Regions from separate parts of the Rhizobium sp. BIGb0125 genome, predicted to be linked through region 2. Evidence: predicted binding sites of a transcription regulator. Region 2 holds the regulator's gene; the other holds the start of a gene.
What was found. The regulator PhoB, encoded in region 2, activates phosphate uptake and scavenging genes when phosphate is short. The targets are predictions, from matches to a motif close to TGTCATNNANCTGTCAT.
Positions count from the first base shown of each region.

Region 1 (3,886 bases), on a different contig from region 2:
GGCGGAAATTCGTGGTCACCGCCGCACCTATATCGGCTCCATGCCTGGCAAGGTCGTGCAGTCCATGAAGAAGGCCAAGAAGACCAACCCTCTCTTCCTGCTCGATGAAATCGACAAGATGGGTATGGACTTCCGTGGCGATCCGTCGTCGGCTCTGCTCGAGGTGCTGGATCCGGAACAGAACTCCACCTTCATGGACCACTACCTTGAGGTGGAATATGACCTGTCCGACGTGATGTTCATCACCACGGCAAACACGCTCAATATTCCAGGCCCGCTGATGGACCGTATGGAGATCATCCGCATCGCTGGTTACACCGAAGATGAAAAGCGTGAAATTGCCAAGCGTCACCTGCTGCCTAAGGCCATCAGGGAACATGCGTTGCAGCCGGACGAATTTTCCGTCAGCGACGATGCGATCATGGCGGTCATCCAGCAGTATACCCGTGAAGCCGGCGTTCGTAGCTTCGAGCGTGAATTGATGAAACTGGCACGTAAGGCCGTGACCGAAATCATCAAGGGCAAGACCAAGTCCGTGGCTGTAACGGCTGCCAACATCAATGACTATCTGGGCGTTCCACGCTTCCGTCATGGTGAGGCTGAACGTGAAGATCAGGTCGGCGTTGTCACCGGTCTTGCATGGACCGAAGTTGGTGGCGAACTGCTGACGATCGAAGGCGTGATGATGCCGGGCAAGGGTCGTATGACCGTGACCGGTAACTTGAAGGAAGTGATGAAGGAATCGATTTCGGCAGCGGCATCCTATGTCCGTTCGCGCGCTGTTGATTTCGGCATCGAGCCTCCACGTTTCGACAAGAGCGACATCCACGTTCACGTTCCCGAAGGTGCCACTCCGAAGGATGGCCCATCGGCAGGTGTGGCGATGGCAACCGCCATCGTATCGATCATGACCGGCATTCCTGTTTCCAAGGATGTCGCCATGACCGGTGAAATCACACTGCGTGGTCGTGTTCTGCCCATCGGCGGCCTCAAGGAAAAGCTCCTTGCAGCCCTGCGCGGCGGCATCAAGAAGGTGCTCATTCCGGAAGAAAACGCCAAGGATTTGGCCGAGATTCCGGACAATGTGAAGAACGGAATGGAGATCATTCCTGTGTCCCGCATGGGTGAGGTTATCGAGCATGCGCTGCTGCGCAAACCCGAGCCGATCGAGTGGGATGGCAGCATTGAGACGCCACTGGTTGCCACCGTCGAAGGTGTCGATGACGCCGGTCAGACGATCGCACATTGAGGTTTTACGACCTCACGTGAAGCCATATTGGTAAAAAACACACAAAGGCTGGCAGAAATGCCAGCCTTTGTTGTGAAAAAAGCAGCTAGACCTCTTGTTTTTCAGGCGATTCCGGCGCTTTTGAGTTGCGGGTCGCAGGTAGCTAGCTATTCTGCGCCCGGCTTAATTTGAGTCGTTTCAAACCATAGAAAGGGGTGGAAACATGAATAAGAATGAGCTCGTTTCCGCAGTTGCCGAAAAGGCCGGTCTCACTAAGGCAGATGCTGCTTCCGCAGTTGACGCTGTATTCGAAACCGTCCAGAGCGAACTGAAGAATGGTGGCGACATCCGCCTCGCAGGTTTTGGCAGCTTCACTGTCAGCCGTCGTGAAGCCTCCAAGGGCCGCAACCCGTCCACGGGTGCTGAAGTTGATATTCCTGCCCGTAACGTGCCGAAGTTCTCGGCTGGCAAGGGTCTCAAGGACGCCGTGAACTCCTAAAGTTTCCACTATGCGCTGCCTCGCGGCGAGTGAGCGCATATTTGGCTTGTGAGTACTGAAATTGAAAGCCCGGTGCCTTTGCATCGGGTTTTTATTTTGCCTTGCGTCTGTTTGTTGTGGATGACCCGGCTAAATAAACTATGTCTGTCATTCGTGTGTAACATGCATGCAGCAGAAGCCGACTGTTCGATTTAATGGAACAGGAGGCTTCCCATGACGTTTCGTTTTACTTCGGCCGGCCTGATGGCTGTGCTGCTTACTTCCGTCGCCTTGCCTGCTGCTGCTGATCAGGTTTTCAACCGCATTGCATCTTTCCCGGTGGCGCTAAACCTGCCCAAGGACAAGGACGCCAAAACGGTATCGTCTGCTGAGATCATCGCGGCCAGTGAAGACGGCAATACACTGATCTATTCCGACAGCCCGCTGGGCGGCATTGGCTTTATCGACATTACCGATGCCAAGGCACCGAAGGCTGGTGGTGCCCTGTTGCTGGAAGGTGAACCGACGTCGGTCGCCGTTGCTGGAACCAAGGTTCTGGCCGGTGTGAATACCTCTGAAAGCTTCACCAAGCCATCTGGCAAACTGGTGACTGTCGATATCGCCAGCAAAAAGATAGAAGCCAGCTGCGATCTGGGCGGTCAGCCTGATTCTGTCGCCATTTCCCCAGACAAGACATTTGCCGCCATCGCGATCGAAAATGAACGCGATGAAGACGTCAATGATGGTGCATTGCCGCAGATGCCGGCTGGCTATCTGGTCACGGTTGCCCTAAAAGACGGCGTTGCCGATTGCGCCACCGTCAAGCACATTGACATGACTGGCCTGGCAGATATCGCACCGGAAGATCCAGAGCCGGAATTCGTTTCCATCAACACGAATGGCGACATTGCCGTGACGCTGCAGGAAAACAACCACATCGTGATTGTTGATGGCAAAGCCGGCACGGTCAAAAGCCACTTCTCCGCTGGCACGGTTGACCTGGAAGGCATCGACACCAAGTCGGACGGCGCCCTGAAGTTCACGGACAAGCAGGAAGCCCGTAAACGCGAACCTGACGCCATCAAGTGGCTGGGCACAGATCGTGTTGTCATCGCCAATGAAGGCGACTGGGAAGGCGGCGCACGCGGCTTCACCATTTTCGACACAGCTGGCAAGGTCCTCTATGAAGCTGGCGCTTCCTTCGAACATGCCGTCGCCAGTATCGGCCACTATCCCGAGAAGCGTTCGAGAGCCAAGGGCGTAGAGCCTGAAGGTCTTGAAGTCGCAACCTTTGGCGATGACCGCTTTATCTTCGTTCTGTCCGAGCGTAGCTCTGTGGTTGGCGTTTACAAGGATACCGGCGCAGAACCTGAGCTGACACAGCTTCTGCCATCCGGCATCTCTCCAGAAGGTGCTGTGGCGATCCCTGGCCGCAATCTGCTGGCAACTGCCAACGAGGCCGATCTGGTCGAAGATGGTGGTGCCCGTTCGCACGTCATGTTGTTTGAGCGTGCAGAAGGCGAGGCGGCCTATCCGCAGCTGGTATCGGCAACGGTAGACGGCGCGCCAATCGGCTGGGGTGCACTGTCCGGTCTGGTCGCTGACGCTGAAAAGGATGGCATCCTTTATGCGGTGTCCGATTCGGTTTACGGCATGCAGCCATCGATCTACACGATCGACGCAACCCAGAAACCTGCAGTCATCACTTCTGTTCTGCGCGTGAAGCGTGATGGTCAGCCTGCCCAGAAACTCGACATCGAAGGCATCACTCTCGATGGCAAGGGTGGTTTCTGGCTGGCATCGGAAGGCAACAGCGAAAAGCTACTTCCGCACGCGCTTTACAACGTCAACGCCAAGGGTGAGATCAAGGCCGAGATCGCCCTGCCGAAAGAGTTGCTTGAGGGTGAGACCCGTTACGGCTTTGAAGGTGTGACGGTTGTGGGTGAAGGCGACGACGCCACCCTGTGGATGGCTGTGCAGCGCGAATGGGGCACAGACGAGAAGGGCTTCGTGAAGCTCGTCTCCTATAACCCCAAGGCCAAGGAGTGGGGCGCTGTGCGTTACCAGCTCGACAAGCCTGAAGCCGGTTGGGTTGGCCTGTCGGAAATCTCTGCCCATGGCGACCACGTCTACATCGTAGAGCGTGATAACCAGATTGGTGATGCCGCAGCCATCAAGAA
Region 1 covers NZ_JANUDV010000002.1:255,207-259,092, reverse strand. Annotated here, with positions in the region: gene lon (endopeptidase La) at 1-1,249, shown strand, start outside; gene hupB (DNA-binding protein HupB) at 1,452-1,727, shown strand; gene M2418_RS05240 (esterase-like activity of phytase family protein) at 1,941-3,886, shown strand, end outside.
Region 1: the regulator PhoB is predicted to act here: its motif matches at 1,873-1,889, upstream of M2418_RS05240 (esterase-like activity of phytase family protein).

Region 2 (3,886 bases):
TTGCGAAGTCATCCTGGATAACTTCAGCAGCGCGACGTGCGTTGAGCATGTAAGGACGCGAAACCGGCATTGCCCAGACCTTCATGGAGAGGTCCTTCACGCCTGCTTCTTCAAGCATCTTCTTGGCAGCGTCGAGATCGTAAGAATCATCTTCGATCTTGTCGTTGTAAGACCACATTGTCGGTGGGATCGGGTTCTTGGCAGGCGTTGCCATGCCCTGGAACACTGCGTCAACGATAGCTGGCTTGTTGATAGCCTTGTTGAGCGCCTTGCGGACTTCGACCTTGTCGAACGGAGCCTGCGTTGTGTTGTAGGCGAGATAAGCAACGTTCAGGCCTTCCTGTTCCATAACCTGCAGGTTTGGATCAGCCTTCATGGACTGTACGTCAGCAGCGTTCGGGAACGGCATCAGGTGGCATTCGCCAGCCTTGAGCTTCTGGTAACGAACAGCAGCGTCGGTGGTGATCGCGAATACGAGATCGTCTACCTTAGGCGCGCCGCCCCAGTATTCCTTGTTAGCCTTGTAACGGATAACGGCATCCTGCTGGTAACCGACGAATGCGAACGGACCGGTGCCAACAGGCTTCTGGTTCAGCTGTTCCTTGGTGCCGTCAGCAGCGAGCTTGTCGGTGTATTCCTTCGAAACGATCGAAGCGAATGGCATCGCAAGGTTTGCCAGGAAAGGTGCTTCAGGACGGTTGAGGGTGATCTTGACCGTCATGTCGTCGACTTTTTCAACGGACTTGATCAACTCCGGGAAGCCCATGCCGGCAGCATATTCCCAGGACGTACCAGGTACATACTGGTGCCATGGGTTGTCGGTCTTGATCTGGCGCTCGATGGAGAAAACAACGTCATCGGCGTTCAGTTCACGGCTTGGCGTGAAGAAGTCTGTGGTCTGGAACTTTACGCCCGGACGCAGCTTGAAGGTGTAAACCGTGCCGTCTTCCGAAACTTCCCAGCTTTCAGCGAGACCAGCAACTGGCTTGGTTGTGCCGGGCTCGAATTCGAGCAGGCGGCTGTAAACAGTGTGCGCAGCGGCGTCAAAGGTGGTGCCGGCGGTGTAGAGGCCCGGGTCAAAACCTTCTGGAGAACCTTCGGAGCAATAAACGAAGGTTTTCGCGCTTGCTACATTGGCGAAGCATGTTGCAGACAGCAATGCTGCCGCAATGAGGCCAATTTTGGAATTCATGTATAGCTCCCACTTTTATGTTCCCGCTTGTGCCAACAGGCGGGAATGGTTGAGTCATTATCGTAATTTCAGTCTGTTCCGATGCCGGAGCCACAACACGGGAAGAGCTTCACAAGGCAGTTTCCGTTTTGCTGTTCCAGCCTCGCTGCCCCCATTGCCAAAATAACGGGCGCTTTAACCGAAAAGCTGTCTTAGCATCACGAGAGGCAAAGGCGGAAGCCCCCTTATTACGTAAAGATATGATTTATTCTGTCACAACCAGAGATTCCTGTATCGATACAGGCCAGCCTGATTTTAAGGCTCTGATATGTGACGGAATTGGTGCCACGCAAAACCAGCACCTTGGCAAATCAGACAAAACGCAGAATCCGCATAAAACAAGGGCTTAGAGGCTGTGCAAAACCATGCGCGGAAAATTTCACGTAAAAATACTATTTATTTTCAATTAGTTGAATCGCCAATCTGTATGACTGAAAACAATTTGTCATAAAAAATAAAAAAGTCCGTTGACATAGAGCGCTGCTCGCCGTACATCGCTCTCCGTCGCCCAGATGGCGGAATTGGTAGACGCGCCAGCTTCAGGTGCTGGTACTCGCAAGGGTGTGGAGGTTCGAGTCCTCTTCTGGGCACCAATTTCTTGATTTAGTTATCTAAATCAGCCTGCAAAAAAGCTCCGGTCTCCGGAGCTTTTTTGCGTTTAGGGCCTTAATTACTCCTCACAGCCTGTCCGAAAATGATAGATTTCGACCAGTTCGAGCACGCAGTTTTACTCGTCGGATTGGGCGTGTCTGAAACCGCAAGTTTTCAGGCCAATTTTGCCCCAAAGCGGGGATGCCAAGTCCTCATATCGAAGGACGGTAGCAGCGATGAGTTGCAAGCTCATGGGTAGTGAAAGCTCTCCCAAAAACAAAAAGCGCGACTATGAGCCGCGCCTTTGATGTTTTTATATGATGAAAAGCCGGATCAGGCTTCCATCGAATAACCCGCACCACGAACTGTGCGAATGACATCCTGCATATTGGAGAAGTTTAGCGCCTTGCGCAGACGTCCGACATGCACGTCGACAGTACGCTCGTCGACGTAGATATCATGCCCCCAGACACCGTCGAGCAGCTGCGAACGTGAGAACACGCGTCCCGGTGAGGACATCAGGAACTCCAGCAGGCGGAACTCGGTTGGCCCAAGGCGCACTTCACGGCTTTTACGGTGAACGCGGTGCGTTTCACGATCAAGCTCGATATCACCGCATTTCAGCACCGAAGACAGCACCTCGGGCTTCGCACGGCGCAGCATGGCTTTCACACGTGCCATCAATTCTGGCGTGGAGAACGGCTTGACGACATAGTCATCCGCTCCGGTGGCGAGACCGCGAACGCGTTCACTTTCTTCACCACGCGCCGTCAGCATGATAATCGGCAGGCGTTCTGTTTCAGGCCGCATTCTGAGGCGCCGGCACAGTTCGATGCCGGAAACACCCGGCAGCATCCAGTCCAGCAACAGAAGGTCAGGAACCCGTTCCTGCAAACGAATTTCTGCTTCGTCTCCACGGGTGATCGTGTCGACTTCGTAGCCTTCGGCTTCTAGATTGTAACGCAGCAGAACGCTCAGGGCTTCTTCATCTTCTACGACTGCGATCTTCGGCAACATGGCTGTACTCCGCTCAAGTCCGTCTATCTATTATTCGGTTACAGCACCGAGCGTGTTGGAGCTGTCGTCCTTCGGACGATCACCTTCAAGCTGGCTGCCTGTTGCCATGTAATAGATGGTTTCGGCGATATTGGTTGCGTGGTCACCGATACGTTCGATGTTCTTGGCGCAGAACAGCAAATGCGTGCAGGTGGTGATGTTGCGCGGATCTTCCATCATGTATGTCAGCAGTTCGCGGAACAGCGAGGTATACATAGCGTCGATTTCTTCATCACGCTCACGGATGGCATTGGCCTTCTCGGCAGAACGCGTTGCGTAAACATCAAGCACTTCCTTGAGCTGAACCAGTGCCAGCTCGGACAGGTGCTCCAAGCCGCGTGCCAGCTTGCGTGGTACGCCCGTGCCCTGAACAGCGATTACGCGCTTGGCAGTGTTCTTGCCAAGGTCGCCAACGCGCTCCAGGTCGCTTGCAATACGCAGGGAACCGATGATTTCGCGCAGGTCGGCCGCCATTGGCTGACGCTTGGCAATGGTCACAATTGCCTTGTCACCAATTTCGCGTTCCGCGTGGTCAAGTACGACGTCTTCTGAAATGACCTTCTGGGCCAAAGCCGCATCGGAGTTGACCAATGCGCGAACTGCATCCGCGCACATTTGTTCTGCAAGACCACCCATCTCAGAGATGCGGCGTGTCAGGAATTTCAGCTCATCGTCATAAGCAGACAAGATATGCGAATGTGTCGATGTCATTTCAAAGTCTCCGGCTTCTGCAAGGACGCGAGACGAAGCTAAATGGCTCCAAGTCGCTCCGGCACAATTCTTTCACGTTAACAGCGGGCGATTACTCCAAGATTAGCCGAAGCGTCCCATGATGTAATCCTGCGTGCGCTGGTCGTCTGGATTGGTGAACATCTTGTCAGTGTCGTTTTCTTCGACAAGATGGCCGAGGTGGAACATCGCCGTGCGCTGCGAAACGCGAGCTGCCTGCTGCATCGAGTGCGTCACGATGACGATCGTGTAGTTGGTGCGCAGTTCGTGGATCAGTTC
Region 2 covers NZ_JANUDV010000005.1:441,289-445,174, forward strand. Annotated here, with positions in the region: gene M2418_RS16470 (ABC transporter substrate-binding protein) at 1-1,192, opposite strand, end outside; tRNA gene M2418_RS16475 (tRNA-Leu) at 1,738-1,824, shown strand; gene phoB (phosphate regulon transcriptional regulator PhoB) at 2,156-2,839, opposite strand; gene phoU (phosphate signaling complex protein PhoU) at 2,870-3,589, opposite strand; gene pstB (phosphate ABC transporter ATP-binding protein PstB) at 3,692-3,886, opposite strand, start outside.